4 regions of the Ruegeria sp. L11 genome follow, and region 3 is predicted to be linked to each of the others. Evidence: riboswitches for the same ligand, from Rfam matches in the RefSeq annotation. Region 3 holds a riboswitch; each other region holds the start of a gene.
What was found. Region 3 has a riboswitch for cobalamin ahead of ACR0CE_RS00325 (DUF1636 family protein). Riboswitches for the same ligand answer to the same signal wherever they lie in the genome.
Positions count from the first base shown of each region.

Region 1: another riboswitch for cobalamin. It lies ahead of ACR0CE_RS17745 (hypothetical protein); the one in region 3 lies ahead of ACR0CE_RS00325 (DUF1636 family protein).
Region 2: another riboswitch for cobalamin. It lies ahead of ACR0CE_RS05915 (ABC transporter substrate-binding protein); the one in region 3 lies ahead of ACR0CE_RS00325 (DUF1636 family protein).
Region 4: another riboswitch for cobalamin. It lies ahead of ACR0CE_RS19640 (DUF4198 domain-containing protein); the one in region 3 lies ahead of ACR0CE_RS00325 (DUF1636 family protein).

Region 1 covers NZ_JBQFMI010000017.1:8,088-11,898, forward strand. The annotation lists gene ACR0CE_RS17735 (DNA polymerase III subunit gamma/tau) at 1-1,397, opposite strand, end outside; gene ACR0CE_RS17740 (protein-tyrosine phosphatase family protein) at 1,570-2,082, shown strand; gene ACR0CE_RS17745 (hypothetical protein) at 2,074-2,481, opposite strand; cobalamin riboswitch at 2,572-2,790, opposite strand; gene ACR0CE_RS17750 (alpha/beta hydrolase family protein) at 2,923-3,780, shown strand.
Region 2 covers NZ_JBQFMI010000002.1:202,080-205,890, forward strand. The annotation lists gene ACR0CE_RS05910 (FecCD family ABC transporter permease) at 1-572, opposite strand, end outside; gene ACR0CE_RS05915 (ABC transporter substrate-binding protein) at 587-1,591, opposite strand; cobalamin riboswitch at 1,745-1,937, opposite strand; tRNA gene ACR0CE_RS05920 (tRNA-Gln) at 2,099-2,173, opposite strand; gene ACR0CE_RS05925 (NADPH:quinone reductase) at 2,264-3,253, opposite strand; gene ACR0CE_RS05930 (SH3 domain-containing protein) at 3,365-3,811, opposite strand, start outside.
Region 3 covers NZ_JBQFMI010000001.1:65,956-69,766, reverse strand. The annotation lists gene ACR0CE_RS00335 (hypothetical protein) at 34-318, shown strand; gene ACR0CE_RS00330 (NAD(P)-dependent oxidoreductase) at 659-1,672, opposite strand; cobalamin riboswitch at 1,757-1,961, shown strand; gene ACR0CE_RS00325 (DUF1636 family protein) at 2,056-2,430, shown strand; gene cobW (cobalamin biosynthesis protein CobW) at 2,435-3,490, shown strand; gene cobN (cobaltochelatase subunit CobN) at 3,494-3,811, shown strand, end outside.
Region 4 covers NZ_JBQFMI010000025.1:14,577-18,387, forward strand. The annotation lists gene ACR0CE_RS19630 (substrate-binding domain-containing protein) at 1-83, opposite strand, end outside; gene ACR0CE_RS19635 (ROK family transcriptional regulator) at 258-1,463, shown strand; cobalamin riboswitch at 1,584-1,782, shown strand; gene ACR0CE_RS19640 (DUF4198 domain-containing protein) at 1,915-2,700, shown strand; gene cbiM (cobalt transporter CbiM) at 2,707-3,318, shown strand; gene ACR0CE_RS19650 (cobalt ABC transporter permease) at 3,315-3,811, shown strand, end outside.

The DNA.
Region 1 (3,811 bases), on a different contig from region 3:
ACAAGCAGTTTCACATCGCGGTTTGTGCGGATCAGTTCCACCACATGCCCGAAGGTTGGATAGCGGGCCAGGGCCGTCTGTGCATCCTGCGACAGTGCGGCAACCGGTGCGCCACCCGCTCCGCGCGGGGGCGATGTATAAGCAGGCGGCGGGGTCGCGTTGGATTGCGTTGCCACCGGGGCCTGTCGCGACATTGACATGCCTCCGCCCGGCCCGCCGGGAGGCGGAGGCGGGGTGTCTTGCAGCCGTTTGATCAGCTCTTCGGGGCTGGGCAAATCAGCGACATGCGTCAGCCGGATAACGGCCATCTCGGCGGCCATCATCGCGTTGGGCGCCGCAGAGACTTCTTCCAGCGCCTTCAGCAGCATCTGCCACATCCGGGTCAGAACCCGCATCGGCAAAGCCTCGGCCATGTGCTGGCCCCGTGTGCGTTCGTCGGGGGAAACCGTCGGGTCTTCGGCCGCGTCAGGTGTGATCTTTACGACGGACACCCAATGCGTGATTTCGGCCAGATCGCGCAGCACGGCCAGAGGGTCCGCGCCTTCCGCATATTGCCCGCTCAGTTCAGTAAGCGCCCCTGCCGCGTCACCGCGCAGGATCATGTCCATCAGGTCCAGAACGCGACCACGATCCGCCAGACCCAGCATCGCACGGACCTGATCGGCGGTCGTCTCGCCAGCCCCGTGTGAAATTGCCTGATCCAGCAGTGAGGTCGCGTCGCGGGCCGACCCTTCTGCAGCGCGGGTGATCAGCGCCAGTGCGTCGTCGGCGATCTGCGCGCCCTCGGCCCCGGCGATCTTGCGCAGCAGACCGATCATGTCTTCGGGCTCGATCCGGCGCAGGTCAAACCGCTGACACCGCGACAGAACCGTGACCGGCACTTTGCGAATCTCGGTGGTCGCGAAGATGAACTTCACATGCGCGGGCGGTTCTTCCAACGTCTTGAGCAGCGCGTTGAATGCGCTGGTCGAGAGCATGTGAACCTCGTCGATGATGTAGATCTTGTAGCGCGCACTGGCGGCGCGATAGCGTACACTGTCGATGATCTCGCGGATATCGTTGACGCCGGTACGGCTGGCGGCATCCATTTCCATCACATCGACATGGCGGCCTTCCATGATGGCGACACAATGTTCGCACTGACCGCAGGGTTCGGTTGTGGGGCCACCGGTTCCGTCGGGTCCGATGCAGTTCATGCCCTTGGCGATGATCCGCGCCGTGGTCGTTTTACCCGTCCCGCGAATGCCGGTCATGATAAAGGCCTGCGCGATCCGGTCGGCCTCGAAAGCGTTCTTCAGGGTGCGCACCATGGCATCCTGACCCACCAGATCGGCAAAGGTTTCCGGACGGTATTTGCGGGCGAGAACCTGATAGGCGGGGCTGGGCGTGTCTGTCATGTCTTCTCGCTCGGATTCGGTGCTTCGGCACAGCGTAGTGGCGGCGGCAGTCCGCGTCCACTGTGGGGCGCGATGATTTTTTGTTTCAGGAACGGGCTGGTTTCCAACTAAACTGGACCAGCGGATTTAATGACTCATTTCTTAAAGAGTACCTTGGGGGAGGACGCACTTCATGTCGCAGTTGGTCATCTTTGCTCTGCAGGTCGGAGGCGGGACGCTTGCCCTTACTTCAATGCCCGGGCGTGGCGGGGATTACGTCGGCGATCTGGATATGATTGCGGCGTGGAAACCGGGCCTTGTGATTTCAATGACGACGGATGTTGAAATGCTTCAGGATGGCGCGCAGCACTTTGGCAGCGACATCCAAAGCCGTGCCAGCCGGTGGGTTCACCTGCCGATCGAAGATTTTGGAGCACCGACGCAGGCGGTTCAGAAGGCCTGGCCAGAGGTCAGCGCCACGGCCCGACATGCGCTGTCGGGCGGTGGCCGGGTTCTTGTGCATTGCCGTGGGGGGTGCGGCAGATCCGGGATGATTGTTCTGCGACTGATGGTTGAATGCGGTGAACGCGCCAGCGACGCACTGGACCGCCTGCGGGCCGTGCGCCCCTGCGCTGTCGAAACCGATGCGCAGCTGGCCTGGGCGTCCCGGATCACCCCGGCACAGGTGGAAGTGGGATCAAGCTGACAGCTGCTGGGGTGCGTAGCCGGTTTTCCGGGGCCGGATCGTTGAAACCTCGATCATGGCGCAAGGCGGGTTCGCGACAATGCCCGCGGGCAGCGTGCTGAATATAGGTCCGAAGATCAAATCGGCATAGGCATCAAGGTCCCGAATTGCCGTATCAGGGTGCGCCCCGCAGAAAACGCGAACGCTGTCGGATCGCGCTCGGATCGTTGCCATGCACCCTTCCGCGCAATGTGACAGCGCGCTGTTGCCTTCAAATTCGAAATCCTCGCTGGTGGCCGAAACCGCCTGCGCCATGGCTTCGGAAATCGAGCGGGCCAGTCGCGCCAAAGCCGGGCAGGTTTTCCCAGTCCGCTGGCACACAGTAGCGCTGTATTCGTGTGACTTTGTCTTCCAGATCATCCTGCGCCCTCCGCGCGTGGTGGGCTGGATATTGGGGCAGGTGGGACAGCATCTCGCTGTCAGGACCTGCCCGGACACCCCGCCCGAGTTTCGGTTTCAGTTCCGATGGCAGGTCTCCTGACTTGCGGGTCATTGCTCTGCCGACCTTCCCAGCCCATGGGCCAGTGGTATTTCGGCATTGCTTACCGCTTACAGTTGCGGGGGCAGTCGCGGACTAGGTTGATGTCTGTATGACCAGACAAACCGCACCGTGTTCCCTTTTCATCCCGACCTCTTGTGGGGGCCAGAAACCATCACACAACCGCTAGCGCCTGATCGCGTTCCGAGTCAAGCCGATCTTTAGCCGGACGTTTGGTCATGCTGGATGCGGATTATGTTCCGGCCTAGTGTCATCGGCATCGAAGGCAGGCAAACCGATTGTTTCAGCGAAAGCCGGGGATCATGTTGGATACGGAACAGACGGTGTTGATCGAAGATTTCCGCTTTCCGTCCGGGTCTGTGACCTTGTCGGCGCGGTTGCATCGGCCAGTGGGTGAGCCGGAAACCGTTGTCGTGCTGAACAGTGCCACGGGTGTGCCGCGTGACTATTATCAACACTTCGCGCGATGGCTGGCTGCCGACCGGGGGATAGCTTGCCTGACCTATGACTATCGGGACTACGGGCTTTCTTTGGTTGGCCGCCTGAAAGACGCAACTGCAACAATGGCGGATTGGGCGTTGATCGACATGCCAGCGGCACGGGCCGAAATGCGCAGGCGGTTTCCAAAGGCGCAGCAGTGGACCATCGGCCATTCCGTCGGTGCGATGCTGGGGCCGGTGCAGCCGGATATCGACCAGATCGACCGAATGATCGGTGTGTGTTCGGGACTGGTGACTTTGAAAGATCACCCATGGCCCTATCGGGGGTTGGCAGGGCTGTTCTGGTATGGCCATGCACCGCTGATGGTGCGGGCACTTGGCTATCTACCCGGCAAAGCAATCGGGTTTGGTTCGGACCTGCCCGCCTCGGTCTACTGGCAATGGCGCAAATGGTGTACAGCCCCTCTTAGCTACGTTCCCGAGATCGGGCAGAATTTGCCTGATGCGCATTGGGGCAGTTCTGGAACACCAGTGGATCTGTTCACGTTCGAAGATGACCAGATGGCTCCGCCCGAGGCGGTTTGGCGCCTTGCTGATTTGTATGGCCCCGAGGCCAGACGCCACCTTCTGAAGCCTGCTGAATTCGGACTGCCGGAAATAGGCCATATCGGAGCATTTGCCCGTCGCAATGCAGCGGTCTGGCCGCGCCTGATCGCCTGATCAGACGCGACGCAGGTTTTCCTAACACCTT
Region 2 (3,811 bases), on a different contig from region 3:
CAGAACATGATCCCGCGCGCCTGATCGGCATTGGCGGATTTGGCGATGATGAAGGCCGTCAGCGCATTGAACAACTGAGACCCGGCAATTCCCGCCAGGACGATCTGTGCCGTCGCAACCCGTCCGCCCCCTGCGCCAGCGGCTCGGGCCAGCAACGCGACAAAACCAAAAGCCAAAAGCGCGCCATTGAACGCGCCAAAAGACAGCGACAAAGCCCCCCCGCCCAAACCTGCGATGGTAACAGCCACGGCACCCGTCGAGGCCCCGGCAGAAATGCCCAAAATGTAAGGGTCGGCCAACGGGTTTCGCAGCAAAGCCTGCAACACGACCCCCGCGACGGCCAGACCAGCGCCGCAGGACGCCGCGACCAGAGCGCGAGGAAGCCGGTAACTCCAGATAATACCCTGATCAATGGGGTCGACGGGCAGGTCCGCTCCGGCCAGCTTGTTGGCCAGAACGGACAGAACCAAATCGGGCGACAGCGAGGTTTCCCCGATCATCGCGCCCGCAAGGACCGCCGCAATCAACAATGGCACAGTAAGGCACGCAGCCTTGAAACCCTGCCGTAAGATTGCGGCGACCTCGTTCACAAGTTGTTTCCGATAGTATCCAGCTTCTCGGCCAGATCCTCCAGTGCCGGGATTGCGCGGATGGTGGCGTCCATGGCCTGCGCATCCATAACGACGATCCGGTCATTCTTGACCGCATCCATCTGGCTGGTCACCGAATCAGCGCGCAGGAACTCCAGCTTTTTCAGGTAGTCGTCCGCAGCAAAGCGACGGCGGTCCATCTTGGCAATCACAATCACTGTCGGATTGGCCTTGGCAATGGTTTCCCAGCCCACTGTTGGCCATTCTTCATCCGTCTCGATGACGTTGCGGATGCCCAATGTGCTCATCATGTATCCCGGTGCGCCTTTTTGTCCGGCCACAAACGGATCGCTTTCCATCTCAGGAGAGGAAAACCAGAACACGGCTGACACGTCGTCCAGCTTCACGGCTTGCGCCTTGGCGACGGCTGCGGCTTCGCGGGCCTTGTACTCGGCAACCAGGTCCGTGCCGCGTTCGGACACATCAAAAGCTGCGGCCAGTTCTTCGATACCCTGATACAGCGTATCGGTCGAGAACGCTTGCAGGCGGGTGCCATCGCCGCCGACCGTATTGTCTTTGCCGACGCAATCTGCAGGCATTACGTACGTTGGAATGCCCAGTTCATGAAATTGCTCACGCGTGGCGACGATGCCCTCGGGCCCGACATGCCATTCATATTGCGCTGCGACCAGTCCCGGCCGCTTGGCAACCACGCTTTCAAAGCTGGGATCATTATCTGCCAGACGCTCGACCTTGGCATTCACCTCGGCATATTCAGGCAGCACCTCGTTGAACCAGACCGAAGTTCCAAGAACCTGCTCGCCCAGACCCAGCGCATAAAGCACCTCGGTCGCGGCCTGGCCGACCGTGACTGACGACGTCACAGGCGCGTCAAACGTGACCGAGTGACCGCAGTTTTCGATGGTTAGGGGAAAGTTTCCTTCGGCGGCAGCGCTGGTAGCCAGCAAGGAAAGGCCAATCAGGCCAGTGCGTAGAAACATGACAATCGATCTCCATGTGTCAATGACCAGAGAACGGGTGAATGGGCATTTACCGAAGCAACAGACGCTTTTCTGCCTGCTGTAAGCGCAGAGTGGAATACAGCCCGCCCAGCGCGTTTCTTCGGCAACCTCCCCGGACAACCCCGCCCGGTGTGTTTCGGTTTCATACCGGCAGGTCTCCTGACTGACGGGTCTTTGTCTGTCCTGTCTTCCCAGACCAAAATGGCCCAGTGACGGAAATGGACAGCGCTCGCCGCCTACAGTTGCGGGGGCAGTTCCGGTTGGCACCAAAAGGCACCTCGGATTCCCTCTTAGCCACATCGGGACCGGTAAAACGCGGGTACCTTAACACTTACCCTGCGGCAAGAAAAAACTCCGGGGTCTTTCCTATTTTCTCGCAAGAGCATGCACCTGCGCGTCTCAACATGGCGCTGATATCAGAAAAGCCGCTGAGAACGCGCCAAAATCCGGACCCAGATTCATAGTGTGTGATATTAGGGAAAATCATGGCTGGGGTGGTAGGATTCGAACCTACGATACACGGTACCAAAAACCGCTGCCTTACCACTTGGCTACACCCCAACGGTGAGCGGCTATCTACGATTGTTGATGGCAGGGTTCAAGAGCGTTTTGCAAAAAAAGCGAGCGCCGTAAAATTTTTTTGAAGGCCCCTCATTTGGTGTCGATCAACACCGCTCCGGTACGGTTGCCTTCCTGTACCATCGCATGGGCGGCAGCGCATTCTTCCAGTGTAAAGACCTTATGTACGGGGCAGATCAATGCGCCATCAGCCAGTGCCTTGTGTAGAGTCTCTATTGCGGCGGCGCGCAAATCTGCGGGCAGCAGGTAGATCAGGACTGCCTCGAGTGTCACGGCCTTGAACATCATGGGTCCAAAGGGAAAGACAGGTGTCATATTCCGGGCAGATCCATATGCGTTGATACGGCCGTTCTCGGCGATGACGGCAATGTTGGTGTCAAGGTTCTGTCCAAATTCGACATCGACGATTCGACCAATTGTACGTCCATCATTTGCGTCGAGAATCTGATCCGAAAGGTGTTCACCGGAGTAGTCGAGAACGACATCTGCACCGGCTGCCTTGACCCGGTCAAAGCTGCGGGTGCTGGCCGTTGCGATCACATTGGCTCCGGCCCATTTGGCAAGCTGGACAGCCAGATACCCGACAGTACCCGCCCCACCATGGATCAAAATGGTTTGCCCGCGCGGCGTGCCGCCCGAGAACACTGCGTGGCTTGCGGTAAGGCCCGGAATTCCAAGAATCGCTCCGGTTTCAAGTGACACCGTCTCGGGCAGTTCTACAGCCTGAGATTCAGGCAGGGTGATGTGGCTGGCAGCTGTACCGAACGCGCGTTGCCATTGCCCGTTCCAAATCCACACGCGCTGACCAATCCGCGTCGCGGGTACGCCATCGCCAACCGCTGTGATGACTCCAGCCCCGTCGCTGTGCGGAACGATCAGCGGAAACGGAGGTTCTGTGACACCTGGCCGGGTTCCCGCGCGGGCCTTGACGTCCGAGGGATTTACGCCGGAATAAGACAACTCGACCGTGACTTCACCCGGTCCAGGCGGAACCGGGGGAATATCCTGAACACGCAAGACATCGACAGCGTCTCCGAAGGCTGAATAGGTGACTGCGCGCATAGGGTCCTCCGTTTAGGTCGAGTTAAGCGGCGATTGGGCCGGTAACTCAAACAGCTTGTCGCGCTTTTTCGGGGCGATGCGCAACCGCGGATACCGGAAATTGTCTTTCGCCTATTCCCGAATTTCGGAAGAATCGACGCCCCAAAGGTTCGATTTCAGTGTCCAGCCACGGTATCCGCCGGCGGTGATCCTGCACCAGTCCAGCGAACAGGCTCCAAGGCGCGCCACCACTCCGGTCTCGAAATGGGCATTCACGGGCGAGGTCGGGTCGGGGCGGGCATAAACAGGCAGCATCTCGGATTCGATCAGCACCGTTCGGACGCCAGACAACAAGGCATAGTGAACCCAGCCACCCGCGCCGTCGCGGTCTTGGACCTTGCGCCAGTTGCCGTATTCGGCAGTGACCTGCAGCGGCATGCCACGCCTTTTGAATACCCAATCGATTCGGTGGGTTAGGGATGGTCCGCGCCGCACGTTCCCTTCGGCTGCCTTCATCGACACATATCGGGGCAGGGGCAGGTTGGTGACCGATCCGCGTTTGACTTCGGCATGTGCGGC
Region 3 (3,811 bases):
GGTACCCGCGTTCAATTCCAATATGAGCAAGGCATGGATCGCGACTACTATGAGACAAGCATTGATGGTGAACACTTTAAAGGGCAAGCCGTGTACGCCAATGCAAGCAGCGGTTCTGGGGTTGGCTTTGCCAATGGGACAACAGTCCCCGTTTTCACCTCTACAACCACCGGTAACCTCGTCGCTGTGATGTTTGGCGACAAAGGCTCAACTATGCGGTGCGATATGAACTATGCAGACAGTTCTGGCTTTACGCCTATGGGCGGTGTGGGGGTATGCCAACATAGCGATGGCCGCGTGATTGACGTTATGTGGTGAGGTTTACCAGAATGCCGGGAACAAGGGTTGGCTATTGACATTAGTCACAACGATTTGCACGTTGTGCGACACAAAGTGAGACACACAAGCCAACCTCATCCCCGATAATCCGGGTTATTCAATGGCTTAGAAAAATGGTAGCGGGTCCGGTACTCGCCTCCAACTACATCCAAATCGCTGACCTGGCCCCACAGTACACGCATGCGACGCTTGGTGTTTTCAGACGTTCATGGCCCGCGATTCTGTCGAACTGCGGGCCAGATATGGCGTGTTTTTTCCGAACACCTGCCTACCCCTGCTCGTTCACGGGGCGCGATGTAGTCTGGTGTTTGCCTTACCCTCAGGCGCGCCCTTGTGGCACAACCTCGTATCCCGGCTCTTCCGGCTCATCATCTGTCATTTCGGCTGGGAAGCCCGGGGCAGTGATATCCAGGCCGGTTGCCTCTTCCAGCCGCTTGATAATATTTGGTGAAAGCTCGCGTTCGCCATAGCGTGCGATACCATCGTTAAAGATGTTGATCATCACCGGATTTATTTCCAGCGGCACCCCGGCGCGGTCGGCGACCTCCTGAAACAGACCGATATCCTTCTTCACCAGATCCATGGTGAAGGAAATATCGCGCGACCCGTTCAGGATGACCTGACTTTCGGTTTCGTGCACGAAGGACGTGCCGGACGAGATTTTGATCGCCTCATAGGTCGTGTTCAGATCCATCCCCGCAGCCTTTGCCGTAACCAGTGCTTCGGCGCAGGTGATCAGGTTGGCGGTGGCAAGATAGTTGGTCATCACTTTCAGCACCGACGCCGAGCCCAGTTCACCGGTGTGCAAAACCCGGCGGCCCATTGTCGTCAGGAAAGGCAGAATTCGTTCAAACGTTTCCCGGTCACAGCCCGCAAAGATCGAAATGTTGCCTGTCGCGGCACGGTGGCACCCGCCAGAAACCGGGCAATCGACGGCCGCACCGCCGCGCGATATGACTTCGGCACCCAAGCGTTTGACTTCGGCCTCGTCAGTGGTCGACATCTCCATCCAGATCTTGCCGGGGCCCACTTCGGGCAACATCTCCTGCATGACTGCGTCCGATGCTGCCGGAGACGGCAGACAGGTGATCACCGCATCGCAATCGCGCATCAGCTGGGCGGGCCCTTCTGCCGCCTTTGCGCCTTTGGCGACAAACTCGGCCACCAGATCCGCGTTCAGGTCATGCACAGTCAGATCAATGCCGTTGCGCAAAAGGGATCCCGAAAGCTTGCCGCCTACGTTACCCAGACCGATAAATCCCACTTTCATATGACGCATCTCCAAGTTCGTCGTTTTCCCGTCATGCGACCATATACCGAACACGTTCTTCATGCCGCCGAACGACGCCTACAGGTCGCTTTTTTCTCCTTGGCTTATTTGTTGCGCGCGAACCGCTTGACAAGCGGGTCAGCGGTGCCGCATGTCCCTTTCGTTGGTGTCGGCGACAGCCGATGAAAAGGGAATGCGTCAACGGTTCATCCGCCAAGCGCAGCCGCCCCCGCGACCGTGACCGGAGAGGATGCCCAATGCCACTGGCCTGTGCCGGGAAGGCGGGACATCCGACAGAGCGACCGCTCTGGCATCCGCAAGCCGGGAGACCTGCCAACACCCGAAGTTGAAACCGGGCGGGGTGTTCCGGTGTCGGGTCCATGTGCAGACGTGGTGCCCGCATGAAACCCCGTCCCCCGCGAAGAGGATTTGGGGGGATGAGAGACATGACCGAGAACGCACCGGTAGAGCTACTGGTCTGCACGACTTGCCGCCGGGGTCTGCCCGTCGAGGATGACGCTGAGCGACCCGGCACATTGTTGCACAAGGCCCTGGAACAGGCTGTCCTGCCGGATGGTATCACTCTGAAACCGGTCGAATGCCTTTCGAACTGCGATCAGGGCTGTTCCATCGTTCTTCGGGGCGGGCCGGATCGCTGGACCTTTGTTTACGAGAATCTGAACGAAATCGATCACGTCGATGTCATCATCGATGGCGCGACTAAGTATCTGGCCACAGGCGATGGTCTGGTGAAATGGCGCGACCGTCCTGAACACTTCCGCAAAAACTGCGCCTCGCGCATTCCCCCGATTGGAGCCTGAGATCATGTCGAACCTTGAAAAACTTCCCGTCACCGTGATCACCGGCTTTCTGGGCTCGGGCAAAACCACGCTGGTGCGCCATCTGATGCAGAACCCGCAGGGCAAGCGCCTTGCGATTGTTGTTAACGAGTTTGGCGATGTGGGTGTTGATGGCGACATTCTGAAATCCTGCGCGATACCGGATTGCCCTGCGGAAAACATCATGGAACTGGCAAACGGCTGCATTTGCTGCACCGTGGCTGATGATTTCATCCCGACCATCGAGGCGCTGATGGCGCTGGAACCGCGCCCGGATCACATCCTGATCGAAACATCCGGCCTTGCACTGCCCAAACCGCTGCTGAAAGCATTTGATTGGCCTGATATCCGTTCGAAAATCACTGTTGATGGCGTGATCGCGCTGGCCGATGCCGAGGCCGTGGCCGCCGGTCGCTTTGCTCCGAACGTTGAAGCGGTGGATGCCCAACGGCTGGCTGATGACTCGATTGATCACGAAACACCCTTGTCCGAGGTGTTCGAAGATCAAATCTCGTGCGCGGATATCATCCTGCTGACCAAGCCCGATCTGGCAGGTCCCGAAGGTGTCGCGAAAGCTAAACAGATTATCGCCGCCGAGGCGCCGCGCCCGCTTCCCGTCGTCGAGGTTGCAGAGGGTGTCGTCGACGTACGTGTCGTGCTTGGCCTTGAGGCTGCCGCCGAAGATGACATGGACGCCCGCCCGTCACATCACGATGGCCATCACGATCATGAGCATGACGATTTCGAAAGCATCATCGTCGAGTTTCCGGAACAGACCGACCCGGCGGAACTGGTAGCCAGGATCGAACGTCTTGCGACTGAGCTGAATATCCTGCGCGTCAAAGGCTATGCCGCCGTCGCTGGCAAACCGATGCGCCTGCTGGTTCAGGCTGTCGGCGCGCGGGTTCGTCACCAATACGACCGCCCGTGGGAGCCCGGTGAAGAGCGCCGCTCGCGCCTGGTCGTGATTGCCGAGCATGACGACATCAAAGAAGCCGAAATCCGTGATATCCTCGTGGGTGTGACCGAGGTTGCCGAGTAAGTCATGCACGTCGTCTTTCGCGAAAGCCACGGGCTCGAGGAAACCGAGACCCCAACCGATCTGGGCCAAAGCCCGGGTGATCTGGTTGTGCTGTCCTTTTCCGACAGTGACCTGGGCGCTTTCGCGGCGGGCTGGCATCGCGGCGGCGGGCCTGAGGGGCGGATGCCCACGATGCGGCTGGCCAATCTTGCGGCGCTGAAGCACCCTCTGTCCGTCGATACCTATGTCGAACAGACACTTGAGGGCGCAAAGGGCATCCTGATCCGTCTGATAGGTGGCGTGCCCTATTGGTCTTACGGGCTGCAACAGGTTCTGGCACTG
Region 4 (3,811 bases), on a different contig from region 3:
ACGGTTTCACCTTCGGCCATTGCACTGCTTGCCATGGCCGTAACCGCCAGCGCCGTAGCGCCTGCAAGTTTCGCAAGTTTCATCGGTAGTCCTCCCAGTTTTCCCAATGCCCGTCAGGGCATACGTCTGATCGGGCGAAATCCGGCCCGATCGAACGTGAAAACCATCACAAGATTCGAATTTTGAGTCAATAAATAAATCACTCTTATTTATTATTGACAGAAAGGAAGGGTTTCAACATTGTCGTCACGAAGGGGATGGCCGTGTCTGCAAACAACTCTTTGGACAATACCGCTGGCGTACGCGAGCCAGACATGCGCGGCACCAATCAAAGCGGAATGCGGGCCCGAAATGAACGGCTTGTCCTGTCACTGGTCCGGCGCCATCAGGCCCTTGCAAAATCTGAGATCGCGCGGATGACCGGGCTGTCGGCACAGACGGTTTCGGTCATCATGCGCCAGTTGGAAACCGATGGGCTGCTTCTGCGGGGCGAACCGATCCGGGGAAAAGTCGGGCAGCCCTCGGTTCCCATGCGCCTGAATCCGGATGGCGCGTATTTCTTTGGGCTCAAAGTCGGGCGGCGCAGTACCGAGCTGGTGCTGACGGATTTCCTTGGCAATGTCAGGCACCGTGAGCGGCGGACTTATGATTTTCCGACGCCCGAGGCGACACTGAGCTTTTCCAAGGAAAGCCTCGACAAAGTGATGACGTCGCTGTCGCCCGAAGCGCGCGGCAGGATCGCGGGTCTTGGGATTGCGATGCCATTCTACCTTTGGGACTGGGCACAGACATTGCAGGTTCCGCAGGAGAAAATGGATCCGTGGCGTGACGCGGACCTGAAAGGCGCGCTGGCGGCAAGCTATGACTTGCCGGTGTTCTTGCAGAACGACGCAACGGCCGCCTGCGGCGCTGAGCTGGTTTTTGGCCCGGCGGAAGGTCCACGAGATTTCCTGTATTTTTATGTGGGCTTCTTCATTGGGGGCGGGGTGGTTCTGAACGGCTCGATCTTTTCGGGGCGGGGAAACGCCGGTGCGCTTGGCCCATTGCCCGTGCCGGACGACGCAGGCGGAGTGAAACCGTTGATAGATGTCGCCAGTCTTTATGTGCTGGAGCGCGCGACAGGTGAGAATGCCGCAACAGCCGGTTCAATTTGGGAAACGACACAGCATTGGGACGTACCGGAAACCCACCTTGAGAACTGGCTGAAACAAGCGGCGCACGGGATTGCCCATGCCACAGTCTCATCTTGCAGCCTGATCGACTTCGAATGTGTCAAGATTGATGGCTGGATGCCCGCAGGCATCAAGGCGCGGCTGGTGGAACTGGTTGAGGTCGAACTATCCGACCTGAACCTGACCGGGCTGGAACGGCCTTTGGTGCTGGCGGGGACGGCAGGCCCGGATGCCCGCTCATTGGGGGCGGCCAGTTTGCCATTGTCGGAAAGATACCTGCTCGAAGGGTAGGTTCATTCCCGAAAACCCCGACCTTTATCCAAAGCGGATCCGCCGGAAAAAGGGCATTGCCCGCTAAACTTTTTGACAGCCAGCGCAAATGATCGTTGACGGATGCCGAAGAAGTCTGGCAAGCCGCTCGGCATGTTCGGTTCCGGGGCGTGCTCTGGAATCAAAAGGGAATGCGGTGCGGGCTTTGGCCCAATTCCGCAACTGCACCCGCAACTGTAAGCGGCGAGCAGGGCTGAAGTGCCACTGGAGTTAATCCGGGAAGGCCAGCCCAACGCTTTGACCCGCAAGTCAGGATACCTGCCGGACATGTGCCTTTGACAAGGGCACTCCTAATCGGCGACGGGATGTGCGTCGGAGCAGGATGCTTGAAAAAGCAGCTTAGCTTGGACATCCCCGCAGTCAAAACGCATCTCGTACCGGGATTGGTACGATGGGACAAGGACGACTATTGATGACCAAGCTGCTTTCCGCAGCCGCTGTGGCGATAGCGCTTCCAGCGATGGCAAATGCGCATTTCCTGCTGGAATACACCGCTGAAACCATGATCGACGCACCGGGGAATGTTCCGGTCAAGCTGATCTTTTGGCATCCGTTCTCGAACGGGCATGTCATGGATCTGGACAAGCCGCAGGAATTCTACGTGATCCACAACGGTCAGAAAACCGATCTGCTGGATACCCTGGAACCCGTACGTTTCACCGGTGGCGAAAACGAAGGCGCGGCATTCAAGGGTTATGTTCCCGTCAAACGGTCGGGCGACTATGTGCTGGTGACAGTTCCCCAGCCCTATTATGAGGAATCCGAGGATATCTATATCCAGCAGATCGCCAAGGCATTCCTGAACCGCAACGAACTGCCGACCGACTGGATGAACCCGGTGGGCCTGCCGGTTGAGATTATCCCGCTCAACAAACCGACCAACATCATCGCGGGTTCGACGTTTACAGGTCGGGTTATGGCCGAAGGCCAACCGGTTGTGGGTGCCGAGATCGAGATCGAGTACATGGCCGCAGAACCAGACATGGAAAGCGCGGCCGCCTCGGCCCCGACCGTCTCGCCGATGCCGGGTGGTGCATTGGTCGCAACTTCGGATGATAACGGGTATTTCACGTTTGGCGTTCCAAAAGCCGGATATTGGGGATTTGCCGCACTCGGCGCCGGTCCCGTGACCGAACACAACGGCAAAGAACTAAGCCAGGACGCGGTCATCTGGATCCGCGCCTGGGATTTGGAGTAACCGTAGATGCACATCGTTGACGGAGCCTTGTCCAACCCTGTCGTGATCGGCGGAGCCGTCGCTGCTGCGGGTGGGATTGCCATGGGCCTCAGGTCGCTGGATCTTGATCGCATCCCCACTGCGGGGGTGCTGTCTGCCAGCTTTTTCGTGGCATCGCTGATCCATGTGCCGATTGGCCCTTCGTCAGTGCATCTGATCCTCAACGGAATGGCCGGGCTTTTGTTGGGCTGGGCCGCATTCCCGGCCCTGTTCGTCGGGCTTTTGCTGCAAGCCGTCTTCTTTGGCTTTGGCGGGTTGACGGTATTGGGGATCAACACCCTGAACATCGCGTTGCCCGCGGTTTTGGCCGGGCTGATCTTTGGCCGCCTGATCGCCCATGGCTCACCTCTGCAAGGTGCGATATGGGGCGGGGTCGGCGGTGCCTTTGCCATAGCCGCCACAACCGGCATGGTTGCGTTTTCACTGGCCTTGTCCGGGGATGCCTTCCTGCCTGCGGCCAAGCTTGTTTTCTTTGCACATATTCCTGTCATGGCGATTGAGGCGATCCTGACCGGGTTCGCGGTTTTGCTGGCGCGCAAGGTCAAGCCCGAGCTGTTTGTCAAAGGAGCGGTCGCGTGAGGTACCTGGCGATCGTTCTGGCGCTGAGCTGCGCACCCGTACCTGCCTTGGCGCATAAGGTCATAGCCGGAGTGTTTGAATCCGGTGACGCCATCGAAGGCGAAATCGGCTTTTCCAACGGCGACATGGCAAGCGGGGCCGAGGTCATCGTCAACGGCCCGGACGGAACCGAGCTGGGCCGTATCCTCACGGATGCAGACGGGTTCTTTATCTACACGCCAAACGCGCCGGTAGCCCATACTTTCTTTGCAAACCTTGGTGCCGGGCACGTGGCCGAGGTTACCATGCCCGCTGCGGATGTCGCCCGGATCATGGGCGTTGAAGCGGAACCCGACACCGCGCCGACAAACGCACCTGCCCAGACAGCGGCGGTGCTCAGCGATGAACAACAACAGGTCATTGCCAGGGCCGTTCGGGATGAGCTGCGCCCGCTGCGTCGGGAAATCGCCGCCTACCGCGAACAAAATGACCTGCAAACTGTTCTGGGTGGGAT